DNA from 3 places in the Georgenia daeguensis genome. Region 3 is predicted to be linked to each of the others. Evidence: riboswitches for the same ligand, from Rfam matches in the RefSeq annotation. Region 3 holds a riboswitch; each other region holds the start of a gene.
What was found. Region 3 has a riboswitch for S-adenosylmethionine ahead of ABD774_RS08855 (hypothetical protein). Riboswitches for the same ligand answer to the same signal wherever they lie in the genome.

Region 1 (7,405 bases), on a different contig from region 3:
AGACCAGTCAGCGTGCCGGCGCGGACGGCCAGGTCGACGTCGTCGAGCGCCGTGCGGCCGCCGCGGACCACCCGGAGCCGGCGGACCTCGACGGCCACGTCCTCCATGCCTGCCTGCATGATGGACCTTCGCCGGCACCGCCAGGGGCGAAGCGCGACCGGCGCGCCGGGGCGCTGCGTCATCCGGCCACCGGGGCGATGCCCCAGCCGCGGCGCCCGCGCCGTCGCCCAGGCCCGTCCGGCGTCAGCCGGGCCCCTGCCCGGCTGCGGCGGCCACCTGGTCGAGGATCGCGCCGGCCACCTCGTCCGGCTCGGTCTCGGGCAGCCAGTGCCCGGCCGTCAGCTCCACGAACCGGTACGCGGCGCCGACGTGGTCGCCCGTGCGGCGGGCCGCCCCGCGCCGCAGGGCCGGGTCGGCCGATCCCCACAGGTACGTCGTGGGCACCGCGACGTCCCCCGGCGGGCGCAGGCGGGTCAGCGGCAGGGCCCGGTACCAGTTCAGCGCCGCGCGCAGCGCGCCGGGCTCGCGCATCCGGCCGGCGTAGTGCTCCGCCGACGCGGCCGGCAGGCCGGACCCGGTCAGCAACGTCACGAGCCGCCGCTCGAGCAGCGCCTCCGGCAGCCGCGGCAGCTGGAACAGGCCGACGTACGAGGTGCGCAGCGCCTGGCCGGGGTTCGCCATCGCCCGGGCCAGCGCGCGGGGGTGCGGGGTCGAGACCGCCGTGAGCGAGGCCACCCGCTCGGGGTGCAGGGCGGCCGCCGCCCAGGCGACGCCGCCGCCCCAGTCGTGCCCGACCACGTGCGCCTGCTCCACGCCGGCGGCGTCGAGGACGGCCAGCGCGTCGTCGACCAGCCACTCCAACCGGTACGCCCCGCGCCGGGGCGGCCGGGCCCCGGGGGAGTAGCCGCGCTGGTCGGGCGCGAGCGTGCGCAGGCCCTCGGCGTGCAGGGCCGGCACCACCGCGCCCCAGCAGGAACCGTCCTGCGGGAAGCCGTGCAGCAGCAGCATCGTCTCGCCGTCGACCGGGCCCTCGTCGCGGACGTCGAGGACGAGCCGGCCGCGCCGGACCTGTCGCACCCGCACGGTCTAGGACCGGACGCGACCGCGGGAGAAGTAGAGGAGCGGCCCGACGAAGTTGATCGCGATGATCCCGGCCCAGGCGATCTTCGACCCCCTGACCAGCTCGGGCGGGCGCCGCGCCAGGTCGGTCCAGGCGGCGATCGCGAGGGCCGCCTCGACGGCGCCCAGGGCCCCGACCGCCCGGCGCTGTGCGGGCGTCAGGTCCTTCCAGCCCTTCTTCCCGGTCATCTTCCTACCGGTCATCGCCGGTCCCTTCTCTCGTGATCTCGAGGCGTGTGCGCCCTTCTCCAAGCATCGCGCCGGCGGCGGCCGAGCACAGCCGAACGGCAACCGCGTCCAGGTCCGGTGGCCGCCCGACCGCCACACCCACCCCTCCGCCCGCCACCCACTCCCCCTGCCCACCCTTCCGCCGACCCCACCCGGCGCACCGACGTCGGCCGGCTGCTAAGCGCTGGGCGCCCCGGACGCTCTCGATGCTTAAGTGCTCCTGCGCAGACCAAGCGCGCCTGAGACCACTTCGTCTGCTGAGGAGCACTGATTCGTCGGGCGAGCGCTGGTGCGGCCCGGGCAGGCTGCCATGCGCGCGCGGAACCAGACGGGCCGCGGACGCGGAGGGCGTGGGGGAGGTCGCACCCCCGGGACGGCGAACCGACGGCCCGGGCACCTAACCTTGAGGCCGTGATCGACCTGAAGACCCCCGCCGAGATCGAGGCCATGCGCCCGGCCGGCTCCTTCGTCGCCGAGGTGCTGACCGCCCTGAAGGAGAAGGCCGCCGTCGGCGTCAACCTCCTCGAGCTCGACGCGCTCGCCCACGACATGATCCGCGAGCGTGGCGCCGAGTCCTGCTACATCGACTACCACCCCTCCTTCGGCGCCTCCCCGTTCGGCTACGTCCTGTGCACCTCGGTCAACGACGCGGTGCTGCACGGGCTGCCCCACGACTACGCGTTGCGCGACGGCGACCTTCTCTCCGTCGACTTCGCCGCGAGCGTCGACGGGTGGGTGGCCGACTCCGCGCTCAGCGTGGTGGTCGGCAGCGCGCGGCCGGAGGACCTGAAGGTCATCGAGGCCACGGAGGCCGCCCTCGACGCCGCGATCGAGACCGCCGTCGTCGGCAACAAGATCGGCGACATCTCCGCCCGCATCGGAGGCGTGGCCGCCTCCTACGGCTACCGGGTCAACACCCAGTTCGGCGGGCACGGCGTGGGCCGGACCATGCACGGCGACCCGCACGTGCCCAACGACGGCCGCCCGCACCGCGGTCTGCCGCTGCGTCCGGGCCTCGTCATCGCGATCGAGCCGTGGTTCATGTCCGGCACGGACGAGCTCTACACCGACGACGACGGCTGGACGCTGCGCAGCAAGGACGGCTCGCGCGGCGCCCACTCCGAGCACACCGTCGCCGTGACCGAGGACGGTCCCGTGGTGCTCACCGCCCGCAACGGGTGAGGCACACGTCCGCCAGCCTGCCCGGCCAGCCACCCAGGTCTCAGTGGGTGGGACCTCCGCGTCCCGGTGCCCGCCGGGCCCGTCCGATCGGTCATGATCGGCCCTGACCATCCAGAGCGGCCGAGAGTCCTGGCTCCGTGACGCCGCAGCAACCCCCTCGCCGACGCCCCGCCGTCGCCGCAGGAAGGTGCTCACGCCAGGTGCGATGGAGTGTGATCAGCCGGTGTCGACGTCTAGCCTCGTGACCGTGCCCACCGACCACCCGACGGTCTCCTTCGAGCTCTACCCGCCGCGGCGGGCGGAGCTGGTCGAGACCGTGTGGCAGCGGGTGCTCCGCATGGCCGACGCCGGACCGGACTTCTTCTCCGTGACCTACGGCGCCTCCGGTTCCTCGCGCACCGCCTCCGCCGAGCTCGTGCACCGCCTGCTCGCCGAGACCGGCGTGCCGCCGATCGCGCACCTGACCTGCGTGGGCGCCACCCGCGAGGAGCTCGCCGACCGGGTGCGCGGCCTGCTGGACGCCGGCGTGCGCGACTTCCTCGCCCTGCGCGGCGACCCGCCGGCCGGCGAGACCGAGTGGGTGCCCTGCGCCGGCGGCCTGAGCCGGGCCAGCGACCTCGTCCGCCTCATCAGGGAGGTCGAGTACGAGCGGCTGGGCGCCCCCCGCCCCGACGGCGGACGCGAGACGACGGCGGAGCCGCCCTCCGTCGTCGCCCAGGACCTGGGGATCGCACCGGCCGACGTCGTCTCGGTCGCCGTCGCCGCCTACCCCTCCGGCGCGAGCCACACCCGCGAGGCGGAGCTGGCGGCGCTGCACGAGAAGCAGGACTCCGGCGCCGACTTCGCGATCACGCAGGTGTTCTTCGACGCCGAGGCCTACGCGTCGCTGGTGGTCGACGCCCGCGAGGCCGGGATCCACATCCCGATCCTGCCCGGGGTCATCCCCATGACCGACCCGGGGCGGCTGCACCGCCTCGCCCAGCTCACCGGGGTGCCGGTGCCCGCGTCGCTCGACGCCCTGCTCGCGGTCGAGGACGACGTCGAGCGCGTGCGGCGCGGCATCGACGCGACGCTGACGCTCATCGACGGCGTGCTGTCGGCCGGGGCGCCGGGGCTGCACCTGTACACCTTCAACCAGGACCGCCCGGCCCTCGACGTCCTCGAGCACCTGCGGGCCCGCGGGCTGCGCAACCCCGCGATCGCCGGCCCGGAGGCCGCCGCACGCCCGACCGCGGCAGCCGGCGCGTCCTACGGCTCCCCCCAGCACAATGGGGACGTCGCCCCGAACTGAGGAGCCGCCATGCCCAGCCCGGTCACCGTGGACCGCACCGTGCCGTACTTCCCCGGGGCCACGGTCCTGGGGTACCCGCGGATCGGCCCTGGGCGGCAGCTGAAGAAGGCGCTCGAGGCGTTCTGGTCCGGCCGCAGCGAGGTCGACGACCTGCAGGTGAGCCTCGAGAAGCTGCGCATGGAGACCCGGCGGCACCTGGCCGACCTCGGGCTCACCTTCGACGACGGCGCCATCCCGCTGGACTTCTCCCCGTACGACCACGTGCTCGACGCCGCCGTGATGCTCGGCGCCGTGCCCGAGCGCTTCGCCCACGTGGTCGACGCCGCCGGGCGGGTCGGCCCGGACGGCTACTTCGCCCTCGCGCGGGGCGACGGCGAGCGGGCGCCGCTCGAGCTGACGAAGTGGTTCGACTCCAACTACCACTACCTCGTCCCCGAGATCGGGCCCGGCACCCCGATCCGATTCGCCGACGACAGGCTGGTGCGCGACTTCCTGCAGGCCGCCGCCGACGGCGACACCGTGCGGCCGGTGGTGGTGGGCCCGCTGACCTTCCTCCTCCTCAGCAAGCCCGCGGAGGGCTCGCCCAAGGGGTTCCACCCGCTCGACCGGCTCGACGACGTCCTCGCCGCCTACGCGGACCTGCTGCGCGCCTTCGGGGACGCCGGCGCGCCGTGGGTCCAGCTCGACGAGCCCGCCCTCGTGGTGGACACCTGGGACGTGCCGCGGGAACGCGTGCTCGCGGCGCTGAGCCGCGGGCTCGAGACGCTGGCCGGGGACCTCGCCCGGCCGGCGCGGCCCGCCCTGTTCCTCGCGGCGCCGTACGGCGACCTGGGGGATGCGCTGCCCCTGGTCGCGGACAGCCACGTCGAGGCGGTCGGGCTCGACCTGGTCCGCGGCCCGCTGCCCCGCCCCGAGGTGCTGCGCCGCCTCGCCGGCAAGGTGGTGGTGGGCGGCGTCGTGGACGGGCGCAACGTCTGGCGCACCGACCTCGAGCGGGCCCTCGACCTCCTCCAGCGGCTCAGCGACGGCATCGGCGAGGGCGCACGGGTGGGGGTCTCGACATCGTGCTCCCTCCTGCACGTCCCGCACGACGCCTCCCGCGAGCGGCGCCTGGGGCTGTCCCTGCGCCCGGCCCTGGCGTTCGCCGACCAGAAGGTGGAGGAGGTGCAGATCCTCGCCCGCGGGCTCGCGCTCGGAGCCGGCTCGGTCCGCGCCGAGCTGGCGGCCGCGGGGCAGGCGCGCGACGCCCGGACCAGGCTCCCGGGGGTGCGGCGCGACGACGTCGCCGCCCGCGTCGCCGCGCTGACCGAGCCGGACCTCGCCCGCGCGCCGTACGAGGAGCGGAGCGCCGCGCAGGCCGCGACCCTCCGCCTGCCCGCCCTGCCGACGACGACGATCGGGTCGTTCCCGCAGACGGCCGAGCTGCGCCGGGCGCGCGTGGCGCTGAAGAAGCACGACCTGGACCGCGAGGGCTACGAGCGCGTGGTGCGCGAGGAGATCGCCCGGGTGGTGCGCCTCCAGGAGGAGCTCGGCCTCGACGTGCTCGTGCACGGCGAGCCCGAGCGCAACGACATGGTGCAGTTCTTCGCCGAGCAGCTCGACGGGTTCGCGGTCACCGACCACGGGTGGGTGCAGTCCTACGGCTCGCGGTGCACGCGGCCGCCGATCCTGTGGGGCGACGTCGCGCGGCGGGCGCCGATGACGCTGCCGTGGACGGCGTACGCGGCCTCCCTCACCGACCGGCCGGTCAAGGCCGTGGTCACCGGGCCGGTGACGATGCTGGCGTGGTCGTTCGTCCGGGACGACCAGCCGCTCGCCGAGACCGCCCAGCAGGTGGCCCTTGCGCTGCGCGACGAGATCGCGGACCTGCAGGACGCCGGCATCCGGATCGTGCAGGTGGACGAGCCGGCGCTGCGCGAGCTGCTGCCGCTGCGCCGGGCCGACCGGGAGGAGTACCTCGCCTGGGCGGTGCGGGCGTTCCGGGTCGCCACCGCCGTGGCCGGGCGCGACACCCAGGTGCACACCCACCTGTGCTACTCCGAGTTCGGCGACATCCTCGACGCGATCGACGCCATGGACGCCGACGTGACCAGCATCGAGGCGGCGCGCTCGCGGATGGAGATCCTCCCGGGGCTCCGCGCCGCCGGGTTCTGCCGCGGCGTGGGGCCCGGCGTGTACGACATCCACTCCCCGCGCGTGCCCACCACCGAGGAGGTCGCCGGCCTGCTCACCGCCGCGCTGGCCGCGGTGCCCGCCGGCCAGCTGTGGGTCAACCCGGACTGCGGGCTCAAGACGCGCAGCTTCGAGGAGGCGACGGCGGCCCTGACGAACCTCGTCCAGGCTGCCAGGGCCGTGCGCGCGACCCTCTGACGTTCCGCTCCGGCCCGCCCGCCCGTCGGCGAGCCGCATCCCCCGTTGTGGCGGCTGTCGCGTCGGCACGGGATGTCGCTACTCTCCGGGGCGGCGCGGTCGACGGCGACCGCACGTTCGCCCAGCCTCCCGGGGAGATCGGAACCAGCCATGATTCGACAGCTCGTGCCCCGGCTGGGCGCGGGGTTCCTCGCGGCCCTCGTGCTCGCTCTCCTCGCGGGTGGCCTCGCGCGGGTGCTCATGCGTCTGCTCGTGGTGCTGTCCGGTGAGGAGGGCCGCTTCTCTCTCACGGGGACGCTGGGCATCCTGGCCGTGTTCGCCGCGATGACGGTGCCCGGCGCGGTGGCTGCGGCCCTCGGCGCGCGCCGGACCAGCCGCGTGCTGCTCGCGCTCGGGGCCGCGGTGCTGCTCTTCCAGAGCGTGGTGATCCCGCTGCAGGAGGACCGCACGGCGTTCGCCGCCGGAGGGCTGCTCCAGGTCCTCACGGTCGTCGTGCTCGCGGCGTTCCCCGTGGTGATCGTCGCCCAGGCGGTGGCGACCTCGCGGCTCGCGGCCGCCCTCGCACGTCGCCTCGGCCCGGCGTCGCCCGGCGTGCGGGAGCGTGTCGCCGTCGTCCGCTGACGGGCGTGCCGATGCTCGCCGCCCGGCCCAGGCGGACGCTCCCCGAGAGCGGCGGACGATCCCCGGGTGCGGGGGTCGGCTGCGGTTCGTACCGTCGAGGGAACCGACGGGTGGTGGCCGCCCGCGCCGCGCCCGACCCGCAACCGGAAGGAACGTCATGAGGACCGCCGAGATGCTGGGCTCGCACCCCGAGCAGGCCACCGTCGACACCGATCTGCTCGCCCGCGCGATCGACGCGCTCGCCGCCTGTGCCCAGGCGTGCACCACCTGCGCCGACGCCTGCCTCGCCGAGGGCATGGTCTCTGAGCTCCGCCGCTGCATCCGCACCGACCTGGACTGCGCCGACGTGTGCGCCACGACGCTGCGGCTGCTGTCCCGCCGCACGGACACCGATCTGACCATCGTCCGGGCCCAGCTCCAGGCGTGTGTCATCGCGTGCCGTACCTGCGGCGAGGAGTGCGAGACGCATGCGGACATGCACGAGCACTGCCGGGTGTGCGCCGAGGCGTGCGGCGCGTGCGAGCAGGTCTGCACCGATCTGCTCGCCGCGATGAACTGACCCGGCTCGTCGGGGACGGCCGCCACAGGTTCAGC
Region 2 (7,405 bases), on a different contig from region 3:
GGCAAGCCGGTCGCCGTGGTCAACCGGGGTCCGACGCGGGGGGACGACCTGGCCACGGTCCGCGTGCACGTGGGCACCAGCGAGGCGTTGCCCGTGCTGGCGCGAGAGCTCGGGGCCTAGCGCGACGGCGTCAGCGGATGCGGAGCGGCAGGCGCGAGAACCCGCTGCCCGGGTACTGCGCGCGCACCGGGCGGGCGCCCTCGGCCGGCTCGATCGCCGTCGTCCCGGCGAACAGCTCCTCCAGCACCAGGCGCAGCTCCAGGCGGGCGAGCGGGGCCCCCGGGCAGTAGTGGATCCCGGTGCCGTACAGCAGGTTCTGCGCCGGGTCGCGGTCGAGACGGAACTCGTCGGGGTTGCCGAAGACACGCTCGTCGCGGTTGGCCGAGGCCCACAGCACCATCACCCTCTCGCCGGCGGGGATCTCCTGGCCGCCGAGGGTGACGGCCCGCGTGGTGCGGCGCCGGTTCGCGATCAGCGGAGCGTTGATGCGCAGGATCTCGTCACTCGCACGCTCGAGGTCCGCCGGCTGCTCGCGGAGCTGCTGCTGGACGTGGGGGTGGGTGGCGAGGAACTCCGCCATGATGCCGACGCTGGCCGCGATGGTCCCCAGCTCGCCGACCGTCCAGTTGCGGACGATCGAGACGATCTCCTCGTCGGTGAGCGGCCGGCCGCCGACCGTCTCGCGCAGCAGCGCGGTCGTGGTGTCGGCGGGGGCGTCAGTGCCGGCGGCCCGACGCTCGTCGAGCTGCTCGCGGATGTACCCGTCGAACTCCAGCGCGACGGCGGACATCGCCTCGCGGTCCATGGCGAGGGTGGCCTCGTGGTTCTTCCTGGTCCACTGCCGCAGCGGATCGTGCAGCCGGTCGGGCCAGCCCATGAAAGCGCACTGGACACGGTTGGCGAAGGGCTCGGCCAGGTCGGACATGATCTCGACGTCATTCTCGCGGGGCAGGGCCGCGACAAGCTCCCGCGTGATCTGCCGGCAGACCGGCTCGAAGGCCGCCATGCGCTCCGGGGTGTAGTACCGGTCGACGATCTGCCGGTACCTCGTGTGCTCGGGCGGGTCCATCCCGTTGGGCACAGAGGCGTGGTGCGACACCACGTTGGAGTAGGTCTCGTGGTCCTCCAGGATCCCCACCACGTCCTCGTGCCGGAAGGCGGTCCAGTTCCCGTACGGGCTGTGGGCGACCGGGCATCTCGCGCGCATCTCGTCGTAGGCGGCGACCTGGTCGGACAGCACCTCAGGGGATCGCGGGTCCCACTCGGTGCGCTGCGTCTTCTTCACGAGCACTTCCTCCCCCGGCACGACCGGCGCTGCGTCCATCGTTTTTCACGGAACGCTCCGATATTACGCCCGTCATTCTCCCGGCATCAGTAGCTCACGAAGCCGCCCAGCCCCTCGGGCTCCTCCTCGTGCACCTCGACCCGGGCGACGTCGGCGTGCCGCGGTCCCTGCCGGCACCACTCGAGCAACGAGTCGACGGCGGAACGGTCGCCCTCTGCGACGACCTCGACCGTGCCGTCGTCCTTGTTGCGCACCCAGCCGCTCACCCCGAGACGTTCCGCGACCGCCTCGCAGGAGTAGCGGTACCCCACGCCCTGCACCCGGCCGTGGACGACGATGCGACGGCGGACCATGGGGCCAGTCTGGCGCGGGCACCGAGCCACGGCCACCGCGAGAGCGGCGGCTGCACGGTCAGCGGCGCTCGCCGAAGAACTCCCGCAGCAACCGGGCGCTCTCCTCCCCGCGCAGCCCGGCGACCACCTCGACCCGGTGGTTCAGGCGGGAGTCGCGCACGACGTCGCGCACGGACCCCGTCGCGCCGGCCTTGGGGTCCCAGGCACCGAGGACCACCCGCTCCACCCTCGCCAGCACGATCGCGCCCGCGCACATCGTGCACGGCTCGAGCGTGACCACCAGCGTGCAGCCCTCCAGCCGCCACGTCCCCAGGGCGGCGGCCGCCTCCCGCAGGGCGAGGATCTCGGCGTGGGCGGTGGGGTCGCCGTCGGCCTCACGCCGGTTCCGGCCCCGCCCGACGACGGAGCCGTCGGGCGCGAGGACGACGGCACCGACCGGGACGTCGCCGTCGCCGACCGCCTCGCGTGCCAGCTCCAGGGCGAGCCGCATCGCGTCGTCGAGCACCGCGTCGGTCGGCGGCGCGGCACCCGGGCCCGTGGCGGTCATGGGAGCCATGATGGCGCACGCCGTGCGGCGGGCCGGGCGACGGACGGTACGTTGGGCGCATGCGCCTGCACGTCGCGGACCACCCGCTGATCGCCCACAAGCTGACCGTCCTGCGCGACGAGACCACAGAGTCCCCGACGTTCCGGCTCCTCGTGGACGAGCTCGTCACCCTCCTGGCCTACGAGGCCACGCGCGACGTCCGGGTGACCCAGATCCAGGTGACCACCCCGGTGGCGACGACGACGGGCACGCACCTCGCCTCGCCGCGCCCGATCGTGGTGCCGATCCTGCGGGCGGGCCTGGGCATGCTCGAGGGCATGACGCGGCTGCTCCCGACGGCGGAGGTGGGCTTCCTCGGGCTGCAGCGCGACGAGAAGACCTACGAGGCGATCACCTACGCCAACCGCCTGCCCGACGACCTCTCGGGCCGCCAGTGCTTCGTGCTCGACCCGATGCTCGCCACCGGTCACACGCTCGTCGCGGCCATCGACTACCTCCTGGAGAAGGGCGCGCGGGACGTCACCGCCATCTGCCTGCTCGCGGCCCCGGAGGGCCTGCGCACGCTCGACGAGGCGATCGGTGAGCGCGGCGACGTCACCATCGTCACGGCCGCCGTCGACGAGCGGCTCAACGAGCACAAGTACATCGTCCCCGGCCTCGGCGACGCGGGCGACCGCCTCTACGGCGTCGTCGACTGACGCCGGGGTCGCCTCAGCCGGGCTCCCGCGGCAGGTGCCGCCGCCACCAGCGCTGCAGCCGGCTCGGGACGGGCAGCCGGACCGCCTCCGCGTCGGGGAGGACCCAGCGGCGCCAGTGCGCCAGGATGCTCACGCCGGCGCCCACCACGATCGCGGCGACCATCCCCGCCGTCTCGTACCCCCAGGAGTACAGGGCGGTCATCGCCAGGCAGGCGAACACGGCCGACGTCGCGTAGAGGGTGTTGCCGCCGAAGATGGACGGCACCTGCCCGACGACGACGTCGCGGATCATGCCGCCGCCGACGGCGGTGGTCACCCCGAGGAGGACCGCCGGGAGCGCACCGAGGCCGGCCGCGAGCGCCTTGGCCGTCCCGGTGGCGGCCCAGCAGCCCAGCACGACGCCGTCGGCCAGCAGGAACGTCCGGTTCCACCACCGCCCGCCCAGCGGGACGAAGAAGGCGACGACGGCGCCCGCCAGGGCGGTGCCGAGGTAGTACGGGTCCGTCAGGGCCACCGGCGGGCCCGCCTGCAGGAGGGTGTCGCGCAGCATGCCGCCGCCGAGCGCGGACACGATCGCGAGGATCGCGAAGCCCACGAGGTCGAAGCGGCGCTGACGCGCGATGGTCCCGCCCAGCACCCCGTTGAGGAGCACGCCGGTGAGGTCGATCGCGCGGAAGACGTCCGGCAGGAGGTCTCCGAGCTGTTCCGTCACGTCCGCGGCCACACCAGATCCTTGCGCCCGCCCCGGCGGCGGGCAACGGGAACCCGGCGCGCCGCCTCAGCCGCCTCAGCCGGCGACGGCCGGCACCCGCCCCTGCGCGCCCCGCACGCCACGGAAGACAGCGAGCGCCGCGTCCAGGTCCTCCCGGAGGTCCTCGACGTCCTCGAGCCCCACGGAGAACCGCACGGTGGTCGGGAGGATGCCGAGCGCGTCGCGGGTGCCCGGGTCGACCCGGCGGTGCGTCGTCGTCGCCGGGTGCGTGACCATCGACTTCGCGTCGCCGAGGTTGTTGGAGATGTCCACCACGCGCAGGGCGTCGAGGAAGGCGAACGTGCGCTCGACGTCGGCTCGGGCGGCCGGGTCCGCGCTGGCGAGCCCGGAGCCGTCGAGGGTGAACGTGACGACCGTCCCGCCCCCGCTCATCTGCGCCCGCGCGAGGTCGTGCTGCGGGTGGGAGGCGAGGAACGGGTAGCGCACCGAGGCCACGCCCGGCTGCTCCTGGAGCCACCGCGCCAGCTCCAGCGCCGTGGCGGTCTGCGCGCGCACCCGCAGCGGCAGCGTCTCCAGCCCCTTGGCGAGCACCCACGCGTTGAACGGCGCGAGGTTGGGGCCGGTGCTGCGGATCAGGGACTGCACGGGCCCGCGCACCAGCTCGCGCGCGCCGAGGATCGCGCCGCCCATGACCCGGCCCTGGCCGTCGATGTGCTTGGTCGCGGAGTAGACGACGACATCGGCGCCGAGCTCGAGCGGCCGCTGCAGCACCGGGGTGGCGAAGACGTTGTCCACGACGACCGTCGCGCCGGCGGCGTGGGCGAGGCGGGCGATCGCGGGCAGGTCGAGGACGTCCTGCATCGGGTTGGACGGCGACTCGAGGAAAACGACGTCGGCGGGGGTGGCGAGCGCCGCGGCCCACTGGTCGAGGTCGGTGCCGGTGACGTAGTCGGTCCGCACGCCCCACCGCGCCAGGACGTCGTCGAAGACGCACAGGGTGGAGCCGAACAGCTCCCGGGCCGCCACGATGCGCGAGCCGCTGCTCACCAGCGCCGCGAGGGCGGTGAAGACGGCTGACATGCCGGTCGACGTCGCGTAGCAGTCCTCGGCCCCCTCGATGAGGGCGAGCCGCTCCTCGAAGGTGGTGACGGTGGGGTTGGTGTAGCGCGAGTAGGTGTAGCGCTCGATCTCCTCGGCGAACGCCGCCTCGGCCTCGGCGGCGCGGTCGTAGACGAAGCCCTGGGTGAGGTAGAGCGCCTCGGAGGTCTCCTGGAACGCGCTGCGGTACTGCCCGCCGCGCACCGCGAGGGTGCCGGGGCGCAGGCCCGCGGGGTCGACCGCGGGCCGCGGCAGGTCCGGCGGACAGAAAGGCTCGGACGGACAGGCAGGCAGGTCGGACATGTCGCGCTCCTCCATCGGTCCTGGCGGAAGCACCCTTCCCCACACGCAGGTGGGAGGTTGCTGCAGCGTCGTCGAGCCAGATCTCTCGGCTGCTCTGGATGGTGTCCGGCGATCGTACGGTGCGGCCCGGGCGGGGCGGGGTCGCGCCCGGCCCAAGGCCGCATGCTGAGACCGGGCCCTGGCCGCGTCCACCTGCCGGACCGGTCCGCGCGGCCGCGGCTGACCGCACCGGCGGTCCTGCTGACATGATCGGGCCATGAGCTACGACGCCCAGCCCGCAGCCGCGCCCCCGCCCGTCGACGACGACCTGCTGGGTCCGCCGTGGGTGGCGCGCACGATCCCGCTCGGCGACCGTCTCGACGGCGGGGAGGAGCCCGGCGCCCCGGACGTCGCGACGCTCGTCCACCAGAGGGACGCCGGCTCCGCGACCCGAGCTGTGCTCTACCTGCCCGGGTTCGTCGACTACTTCTTCCAGGCCGAGCACGCCCAGGCGTGGATCGACGCCGGCTACGACTTCTACGGCCTGGACATGCGCCGCTCCGGCCGCTCCACGAACGGGCACCCGCGCCCGGACGACATCCGTGACCTGCGCGTGCAGGACGAGGAGATCGGCAAGGCCCTCGCGATCATCCGGGAGGGCGGCCCGCGCCCCGTGGTCCTCCTCGGGCACTCGACCGGCGGCCTGCAGGCAGTGCTCTGGGCGGCCGACCACCCCGGAAGCGTGGACGCCGTCGTCCTCAACTCCCCGTGGCTGGACCTCAACTCCGGCTGGTTCACCCGGGTCCCGGTCACCGAGATCGTCGACAAGCTCGGGGCCTGGCTGCCGAGCCTCCCGGTGGGCTCGCTCAGCCAGGCCTACGGCAGGTACCTGCACACCGGCACCGGCGGTGACTGGGAGTACGACCTGTCGCTGAAGCCCCACGAGGGCTTCCCCGCCCGCGCCGGGTTCGTCCGCACGGTCCGCCGCGCCCAGGCCGAGATCGGCCGAGGGCTCGAGGTCTCGGTGCCCGTGCTCCTGTGCTGCTCCACGCGGTCCGGGGACAGCAAGCACCCCGGGCCGGCGGACCTGTCGACCTCCGACGTGGTCCTCGACGTGCGCCAGATGATCAGCCGGGCGCCCATGATCGGGGAGGACGTCACGATCCTCCAGGTGCCGGGCGGCATCCACGACCTCGCGCTCTCCCCCCAGCCGGGCCGGGAGTACTACACCCGCAGCGCGATCGAGTGGGCGGACGCCCGTCTGGGCGTCGACGGCGGAGCCTGACCCTACGGATCTCAGCGACCGACCTGCTCCAGGTCCGGCGACGCCGGCCCGGTTCCGCCGTCGTCCGCGGTGCGTCCCGTCTCGCCGCTCCGGTCGACCATGGCTGTGGTGGCGGGCGTGACGTCCCCGGGTGCCGCCGTCGTCCCGGGGCCGGCGTCGGCCTCGATGACCTCGCGCGCGGCGGCGGGGACCTCCCAGGTGGAGCGCAGCTCGGTGCCACGCATGAAGGCGACGGCGACCAGGCCCACCGCCGCGATCAGCGCCGCCCCGGCGAAGACCATGCCGATGCCGTCGCCGTACGCCTCGCGAACCACCTCGGCCATGTCCGCCGGCAGCGCGGAGAGGTCGAGGGAGGAGGTGGAGGAGTCGAGCTCGGTCACGTCGATGCCGCGCTCCGCGTACCCGGCGAGGGTCAGCGAGGTGACCCGGGCGGCGTAGACCGCGCCGAGCACCTGGATGCCGACCGCGCCGCCGAGGCTGCGGAAGAACGTCACGGTCGAGGTGGCGGCGCCGACGTTGCCGACGTCCACGGTGTTCTGCACCGCCAGCACCAGGTTCTGCATGGACGCGCCGAGGCCGAGCCCGGCGAGGAGCAGGTACAGGCTCACCGCCCACAGCGGGGTGGTCGCGCCGACGGTGGCCATGAGCCCCATGCCTGCAGCCAGGAGCGCCACGCCGCCGACGACGTAGGGCTTCCACCGCCCGCTCCGCGTGACCAGGTTCCCGGACACCGTGGAGGAGATCAGCAGGCCACCCATGAGCGGCAGGCCCAGCCAGCCGGCGATCGTCGGGCTGTACCCGCGGCCGATCTGGAAGTACTGGCCCAGGAAGATCATCGTCCCGAACATCGCGGTGCCGACGGCGAGGCTCGCCACGACCGCCAGCGCCGTGGTCCGCTCGGTGAGGATGTGCAGCGGCACCACCGGCTCGCTGACGCGCCGCTCGACCAGGACGAACGCCAGCGCGGCGACCACGGCGCCGGTGAGCATCGCCGCCGTCTGCCAGGACATCCAGGCGAACTCGTGGTTGGCGAACGAGACCCAGATGAGCAGCAGCGTGGCGGACAGGGAGATGAGGGCCGCGCCGGCCCAGTCGACCTTCGCACCCGGACGGCCGCGGCCGGGCACGTGGAGGTTCTTCCAGAG
Region 3 (7,405 bases):
CACCACCCTGGGCGCCACCGAGTTCACCCACCTCGTCAAGCACTGGGCCCACCGCGCCGACCCCGCCGCCGACGACCGCGCCTACCGCCACGACAGCCAGGCCGAGCACCTGACCCTGGCCCCCACCACCGACGGCTACCACCTCGCCGGCTGGCTCAGCACCGCCAACGGCCAGGCGCTCCAGACCGCCCTGGACGCCCGCACCGGCACCCCCGCCGCCACCGACCCCCGCACCCCCGCCCAGCGCCGCGCCCACGCCCTGACATCTCTGGCCCGCCTCACCCTCGACGCCGGCATCCTCCAACCGGGCGCACGCATCCGCCCTCACCTCGCGGTCCACGTCCCCTACGACACCCTGCGGCGCCTCATCGACGCCAACCGCCCCACCACCTGCACCACCGACCAGTCCGCGGACCAGCGCCCGGCCGGCCCTCCCGGCACCGCGTTCGGCCTCGACACCGGAACAGCCCCGTCCCCCGGCACCGCGGGCCCCGGTCAGGCCGGTACCTTCGTCATCCCCGCCGCCCTGGACCACAACGCACTGGTCGGCACCGAGCCCGCCACCCTGGCCGACGGCACCCCCATCGCCCCCCAGCTCCTCGCCCGCCTGGCCTGCCAGGGCAACTTCCACCGCGTCATCTTCGGTCCCGACTCCCAGATCCTGGACTCCGGCCGCGAGGAGCGCCTCTTCACCGCCGCCCAGACCCGCGCGATCATCGCCCGCGACCGCACCTGCCGCTACCCCGACTGCCACGCGCCACCCGGCGAGGGCGAGATCCACCACTCCCTGTGGTGGTACGACCAGCACGGCCCCACCGCTGCCCACCTCGGCATCTTGCTCTGCTGGTACCACCACGACCACGTCCACCAGCACGACATCACCATCGAACGCACCGGCGACCACTGGACCTTCACCCGACCAGACGGCACCACCATCACCACGATCCGCACCGCCGCGTGACCGCGTCCCACGCGAGAGCCGTCGAACTTGGGATCGACGCTCGCGCGCGCGCCCGGGCGCAGCACCGAAGGGCCGCAGACGTTGATCTGCGGCCCTTCGGCGTGCGGTCAGGTCCCGGCTGGCGTCTGGCGCGCGTCGCGGCTGTCAGCCGGTCGGACGACCGTCGTGGCTACCAGCCGGTCATGCGACCGTCGCGGCCACCAGCGTGCTCAGGCGACGGTTGCGGTCGCGAGGCGGTCGGGGCGACGGCGAGCCACGGTCGGCGCAGCAGCACCCAAGGTCCGCGCTCGCCGCTCCCCCAGGGCCCGCGCCGCCTCGGCGGGCCGCCGCACCGTCGGACGGGTCGCGACCGACCGCTCCTCGACGAGGCCGCGGCTCCGCAGCTCAGGCACCACGCCCTTCAGGAGCGCGGCGACATCGGCAGGCAGCGACCCGGGAAGAACGACGAAGCCGTCCGCCGCGCCGGCGCGCAGCCACGTCTCGACGACCTCGACGATGTCCCCCACGGTGCCGTAGGCCTGCAGCGCACCCGCCCACGGGGCACTCTCGCCGTCGATGTCGGCAATCAGACCGGCGCGGGCCGTCGCACTGGCGCGGTCGTTCGAGACCACGGTGTGCAGGTCGACGAGGACGCGGACGTCGTCCTCCCGGCCAGCGGCCCGGGCGGCGGCGCGAACGGCGTAGCGCAGCTCGCGGGCCCACCCCAGGTCCTGCTCCCGGATCCGCACGACGTCCGCGTGCTCACCGGCAAGGACGACGTCCTGCTCGGCGGAGACGGACACCACCACACGCGGCCGCGGGGCGCGCGATGCGCGGGTGCTCGTGAGCGAGCGGCTGACGCCGCTCAGCGAACGGGCGAGCGAGTCACCGCTGGCTCCGCCGATCTGCAGCCCGGTCCACGTGCCGTTCTCACGGGAGACCTGGGCCAGCTCACCGGCGACGACACCCAGGTCGGCGCGGCCGACCTGCACGCCCGGGACGAGCCCGGCGGCCCCAGCGTGCGGGCTGATCCGGCGGGCGGCGACCACCGGGTCCAGCCAGTCGTCGCGGCGGACGGCACGGTCCGAGCGGAGCCGGAAGTCCTCCCCGAGGGCGACGAAGGCGACGCCGCTCTGGTGCGCGGCGCGGGTGTAGGAGGCGAGTCGGGCCAGGTCGCACTTCTCCACCGGCAGGTCGGCGGAGAGCCCGGTGGCGGAGGTGGAGACGCCCAGACCGGTCAGGTCCAGACCGATCGTGGCACGCGGGGAGTCGGAGGTACGGGAGGGGAGCAGGGAGACAGTCATGGTGCACATCCACAGGTGTCGTCGCGCAGTCGCGCGCAGGCAGGAAGGAGGCTGACCGAGAACGTCCGCGCCGCAGGCGTGTCACTCGCCCGGGCGTGGGTCTCAGGTCAGGGGTGATGCGTCAGCGCGCGGAGCGGCGCCGGGGCATCGCGGGGAATGTCTCAGGCGGACATTCGCGAACACGACATGCACATGCACATGGAGCGGCGAGCAGAGAAGCGGTTCTGCCTGGGGCTCGTGTGCGCAGTCATGTCGTTCCGGTTTCCTTCGTGCTCATGCACCTGGTGGTGCGTGCCGTTGCCCCTTGCGGGACCAGGTCGTTCATCCGGAGCACCCCCCGCACGTGGGGGGTTGCCGACCAGCAAGCCGGGACTTAGCGCACCCGTCAGGCGCGCACTGGTACTCGTGACCTGGGGTTGACGTTAGGGCAGCGGTACTTCAGATGTCAACGAACGGCGTGTTGCCCCGGCCGGGCACGCCGCGGACGGCGAGGGACACGTCGCGCTCGCGCCGCGGACGGCGAGGGACACGTCGCGCTCGCGCCGCGGACGGCGTCGGACTCGCGCTCGCTCCCGCCCGGCCGGGGCTCACCGTTCCTAGGAACGACCGGTCACGGCGCCGCGGGGTTCTCCGGCTCCCCCAGGGAGAGCATCAGGCGGTTGGCCCAGTTGAAGAACGCGGCGCCGTGAACGAGGTCGGCGACCTCGAGGTCGTCGAGACCCGCCTCGCGGAGGCGGCGGACCTCACCCTCGCCGAACTCGACCGGCGTCCTGGTCAGGGCCACGGACGCCGCGACGACCGCGTTCCACCGGGGGTCGAGGTCGGCCTCGACGCCGTCGTCCAGAAGCCTCTGCACGTCGTCCGGACGGCGCGAGTGGTGGCTGGCGAAGCGCGAGTGCACGGAGGCGCAGAAGACGCAGCCGTTCAGCCGGCTCGTCGCCGCCGCGGCCAGCTCGCGCTCGGCGCGCGGGAGCCCGCCGGCGGTGTTGTAGAAGATGTCCTTGTCCGTGCGGGTGCGCGCCCCGAGCACCTCCGGGTCGCGGGCCAGCAGCGCGAAGTACGCGTTCTCGGCCCGGCGGCGATCGACCAGCCCCTCCCAGTGCCGTTCGGTGAACTCCTCGACCGGCAGGGGGTCCAGCCAGGGGACCCACCCGAGGTTCTCCTGCGTGAACGCCTCGGGCCGGTCGAGCTCCGGGTACGTGGTGACCTTCTCGGCAGCCATCAGTGGGCTCCTTCCGACTCGACGACGGCGAGCTGGCGCAACCCGTGCACCACTCGCACCTGGAACGCGAGGAACGCGACCAGCTGGGACAGCGTGACGATCCCCGTGGTGGACCAGCCCGCCGCCAGCAGGCGCTCCAGCGCCTCGGGCGTCGCCTCGCGGGGGCGCAGCACCAGCAGGTGAGCGTGCTCCAGCGCGGCGGCCAGACGCTCGCCCAGCGCGGACCGGTCCGTCACCCGGTACGCCGGGCCCGGCGCGCTCTCTCCCGCCAGCCCCGGTTCCCGGTAGACCCCGTAAGGCCCGGCGCCGCGCCCGCGTGCGCTCTCCTGCTCCACCGCGTCGACGACGCCGGAGCCGCCCGCCTGGGCACCGAGGCGGGCGGCGTAGAAGCCGCGCACGTCCTCGGCGCCGTGCAGCCCGACGACGAAGGTGGCGACGGCGAGCCGCTCGCCACGCGAGAAGTCCGACGCGTCGACGGGGTCGAGCAGCGCCTCGTAGGCCTTCTGGGCGTTCGCCCTCGCCTCCGGCCGCCCGGCACGGATCTGGTCCAGGCGGTCACCGGGCCGCACGCCGAGCAGGTGGTCGACGACGTCCGCCGGCTCGGCCGGGACGGCTCCGCCGGCCGGTGGTTCGGCTGTCTCTCGTGCTGAGCCGTTCGGCGCGTCGGGAGCGCCCGGCCCGGTCGGGGTCGGGTCGGCCGACGTGGCCGCGTTGGTCGTGGTGGTCATCTCTCTCCTCAGAGGTTGGCGACGGCGAGCGGTGCGGGGGTCCAGCCCATGGCGGGCGCGACCTCGGTGGCGATGAGCTCGATGGAACGCAGGACGTCCTCGTGCGGCGGGTCGATCGAGTGCACCTGGAAGCTGACGTCCGTGGCTCGGGCGAGCGCCGTGTCGGCCGTCAGGAGCTCGACGACCTCCTCCGGCGTCCCGACGTAGCTGTCGGTCCGCCGGATGACGGTGTCGAGATCGTCGACGGGCAGGTCGTGACCGATCGCGCGCAGTTTCTCGACCGCCCGGAACAGCCCAGCGCCGGCGAGGACCCGGGCACGCTGCCGGTCCTCCGCGACGAACAGCGTGCGGGAGGCGAGGATCCGCGGCTCGGTCCCGGCGGGCAGGGCGGCGAGGTAGGCGTCGATCACGGGGTGCTGGATCTCGCTCAGCGTGGCGTCCGGGTCGCCGGGCGGCCGCGGCTGGGTGCGCGACAGCATCAGCCCGTCCCCGGCAGCACCGGCCCGTTCGGCACCGGCGGCGGAGAACGTCGCCTGCCACAGGCGCTGCGCGAGCTCGTGCGCCGGCGGGTAGAGCTGGTTGCGCGGGTCGCCGAGGTCGCCGCCGACCAGCGCGTCCCGCAGGACGTCAAGGTTCGCGGCGTGCACGGCGTGCTTGTCGGCGACGTCGAGCCCGAACGCGGAGAACGACTTCGGCGTCCCGCCGGAGCCGAGGCCGAGCTCGAGCCGCCCGCCGGAGAGCACGTCCAGCACGGCGGCGTCCTCGGCCACCCGGACCGGGTTCTCGAGCGGCAGCGTGATGATCGCGGTGCCGAGCCGGATGCGCTCGGTCAGCGCGGCCAGATGGCTCAGCAGCACCAGCGGGGACGGCAGACCGCCCTCCTCGCCGTCGAAGTGGTGCTGGGCCACCCAGGCGGCGTCGAGGCCCAGCCGCTCGGCCAGCCGGACCTGCTCGACCGCGTTGCGGTAGCGCTCCGCCGGGGGCGCGTCGTCGAGGATGCGGGTGAAGATGCCCACTCGTGCTGTCATCGGTCTCGCTCCTGCTCGTCGGTCCGGGTCGGGTGAGCCGCAGCTGGGGCGGGGCGGGCCCCGGCTCCGGCGAGGTGGGCTCCGCGCCCTGGGATGGCCGCCAGAAGCGCAGCCGTGTACTCGTGCTCCGGGCGGGCGAAGACCTGCTCCGTGCGCCCCTGCTCGACGACCTTCCCCGCCCGCATCACGGAGACGGTGTCGGAGATCTGCCGGACGACCGCCAGGTCGTGCGAGATGAACAGGTACGTCAGCCCGAGCTCGGTCTGCAGCTCGCCGAGCAGGTCGAGGATCTGCGCCTGGACGCTGACGTCCAGGGCCGAGACCGCCTCGTCGAGCACGAGGACCCGCGGGGCGAGCACGAGCGCCCGGGCGATCGCCACGCGCTGGCGCTGGCCCCCCGAGAGCTCGGCGGGCCGGCGGTGCAGCAGGTCCGCCGGCAGCGCGACGCGGTCGACCGTCTCCGCGGCCCGCGCCGCGCGCGCGGCCCGGCCGGGCCGCTCGCCCCGCGGCAGGTTGCGCAGCGGCTCGCCGACGATCTCCACGACGCTCTGGCGGGGGTCGAGGGAGGAGAACGGGTTCTGGTACACCAGCTGCGTGCCGCGGCGGAACCGCCGCAGCGACTCGCCCCGCAGCCCGGTGACCTCCTCCCCCTCGACGAGGACGGATCCCGCCGTCGGCCGGCCGAGCCCGACGACCGCGCGGGCGGTCGTCGTCTTGCCCGATCCGGACTCCCCCACCAGGGCGTGCGTGGTGCCGCGGACGACGGCGAAGCTCACGTCGTCGACGGCGCGGAACACCCCGGCCCGGCGGTCGCGGGCGAACTCCTGGACGAGCCCGGAGACGACGACGGCGCGTTCCTCCGCGCTGGCCGCCGCGACGAGCGAGGCGGTGGCGGCACGCGCCTGCGCCGGCGGGGTGCGGAACGCCGGGGCGTCTGCCAGGAGCGAGCGCGTGTAGGTGGCCTGCGGGTCCGAGACGACCTGCGCCGTCGGGCCCTGCTCGACGACCCGCCCGTCCTTGAGCACGACGATCCGGTCGGCCCGGTCGGCGGCCACGGCGAGGTCGTGGGTGATGAGCAGGACGGCGGTGCCGAGCTCGCGCTGGAGGTCGGCGAGCAGGTCCAGGACGGTCTGCTGGACGGTCACGTCGAGGGCCGAGGTGGGCTCGTCCGCGATGATCAGGTCCGGCTCGAGGGCGATGGCGCCCGCGATCAGGACCCGCTGCTTCATCCCGCCGGAGAGCTCGTGCGGGTACTGGCGTGCGCGGACCTCCGGCTCGGGGATACCGACCCGCTCGAGGAGCTCGAGGACGCGGGCGCGGATCGCCGCGGCCGAGCCGAAGCGGTGGATGCGGAGCACCTCGGCGAGGTTGTCCCCGATGGTCTTGACGGGGTTGAGGGAGTTGTTCGGGTCCTGCGGCACGAGGCCCACGCGCCGGCCGCGCACGGACTCCAGCCGGCGCGAGCTCCAGCCGCTGATGTCGGTCCCGTTGACGGCGACGGCGCCCGACTCGACCCGCCCGTTCCCGGCGAGCAGACCGATCACGGCCTGCGCCGTCGTCGTCTTGCCGGAGCCGGACTCCCCGACCACGGCGACCACCTCGCCGGGCGCGACGTCGAGGGAGATGCCGTGGACCACGGTTCTCGTGGCCGACCGCGTCCGGTAGGAGACGACGAGGTCGCGGACGGAGAGCACGGCCGGACGCGCGGGCGGGACGTCCGCGCCGGCGGGCTCCGCCGTCGTGCCGGGGCGGGCCACGCGTGAGGCCTGGGCGGTGACGGTGCTGGACATGGTCAGCTCCTCCTCAGGGCGACGCTGATGCGGTTGGCGGAGAGCACCACGGCCACGAGGACCAGGCCGGGCAGCGTGGTGAGCCACCAGGACGTGGCGATGTAGTTGCGCCCCTCGGCGATGAGCAGCCCCCACTCCGGCGTGGGCGGCGGGGCGCCGTAGCCGAGGAAGCCGAGCGTCGAGATCGCGATGACGGCGGTGCCGAACTGCAGCGCGGCGAGGGCGACGACGGCGCCCACCGAGTTCGGCAGGACGTGGCGCCACAGCACGGGCAGGAAGCGCGCGCCGCCGGCGAACGCGGCCTCGACGTAGTCGCTGCGGCGCACCCGCACGACCTCCGAGCGCGACAGCCGCGCGAAGGACGCGACCGCGCTCACGCCGACCGCGATCGCG

Region 1: another riboswitch for S-adenosylmethionine. It lies ahead of ABD774_RS11935 (methylenetetrahydrofolate reductase); the one in region 3 lies ahead of ABD774_RS08855 (hypothetical protein).
Region 2: another riboswitch for S-adenosylmethionine. It lies ahead of ABD774_RS14390 (O-succinylhomoserine sulfhydrylase); the one in region 3 lies ahead of ABD774_RS08855 (hypothetical protein).

Annotation. Positions count from the first base shown of each region.
Region 1 is NZ_BAABBA010000010.1:164,380-171,784, reverse strand. It holds gene ABD774_RS11955 (ABC transporter ATP-binding protein) at 1-119, opposite strand, end outside; gene ABD774_RS11950 (alpha/beta fold hydrolase) at 244-1,077, opposite strand; gene ABD774_RS11945 (PLDc N-terminal domain-containing protein) at 1,087-1,323, opposite strand; gene map (type I methionyl aminopeptidase) at 1,759-2,529, shown strand; SAM riboswitch class I at 2,634-2,741, shown strand; gene ABD774_RS11935 (methylenetetrahydrofolate reductase) at 2,777-3,820, shown strand; gene metE (5-methyltetrahydropteroyltriglutamate--homocysteine S-methyltransferase) at 3,830-6,190, shown strand; gene ABD774_RS11925 (hypothetical protein) at 6,341-6,811, shown strand; gene ABD774_RS11920 (four-helix bundle copper-binding protein) at 6,969-7,370, shown strand; gene ABD774_RS11915 (MFS transporter) at 7,401-7,405, opposite strand, start outside.
Region 2 is NZ_BAABBA010000015.1:5,183-12,587, forward strand. It holds gene ABD774_RS14360 (Sir2 family NAD-dependent protein deacetylase) at 1-120, shown strand, start outside; gene ABD774_RS14365 (cytochrome P450) at 131-1,324, opposite strand; gene ABD774_RS14370 (acylphosphatase) at 1,372-1,638, opposite strand; gene tadA (tRNA adenosine(34) deaminase TadA) at 1,697-2,185, opposite strand; gene upp (uracil phosphoribosyltransferase) at 2,245-2,883, shown strand; gene ABD774_RS14385 (trimeric intracellular cation channel family protein) at 2,897-3,607, opposite strand; gene ABD774_RS14390 (O-succinylhomoserine sulfhydrylase) at 3,671-4,996, opposite strand; SAM riboswitch class I at 5,005-5,101, opposite strand; gene ABD774_RS14395 (alpha/beta hydrolase) at 5,253-6,260, shown strand; gene ABD774_RS14400 (MFS transporter) at 6,272-7,405, opposite strand, start outside.
Region 3 is NZ_BAABBA010000007.1:105,570-112,974, reverse strand. It holds gene ABD774_RS08860 (HNH endonuclease signature motif containing protein) at 1-961, shown strand, start outside; gene ABD774_RS08855 (hypothetical protein) at 1,171-2,244, opposite strand; SAM riboswitch class IV at 2,533-2,655, opposite strand; gene ABD774_RS08850 (alkylhydroperoxidase domain protein) at 2,855-3,466, opposite strand; gene ABD774_RS08845 (CMD domain protein) at 3,466-4,194, opposite strand; gene ABD774_RS08840 (putative FMN-dependent luciferase-like monooxygenase) at 4,203-5,222, opposite strand; gene ABD774_RS08835 (dipeptide ABC transporter ATP-binding protein) at 5,219-7,012, opposite strand; gene ABD774_RS08830 (ABC transporter permease) at 7,015-7,405, opposite strand, start outside.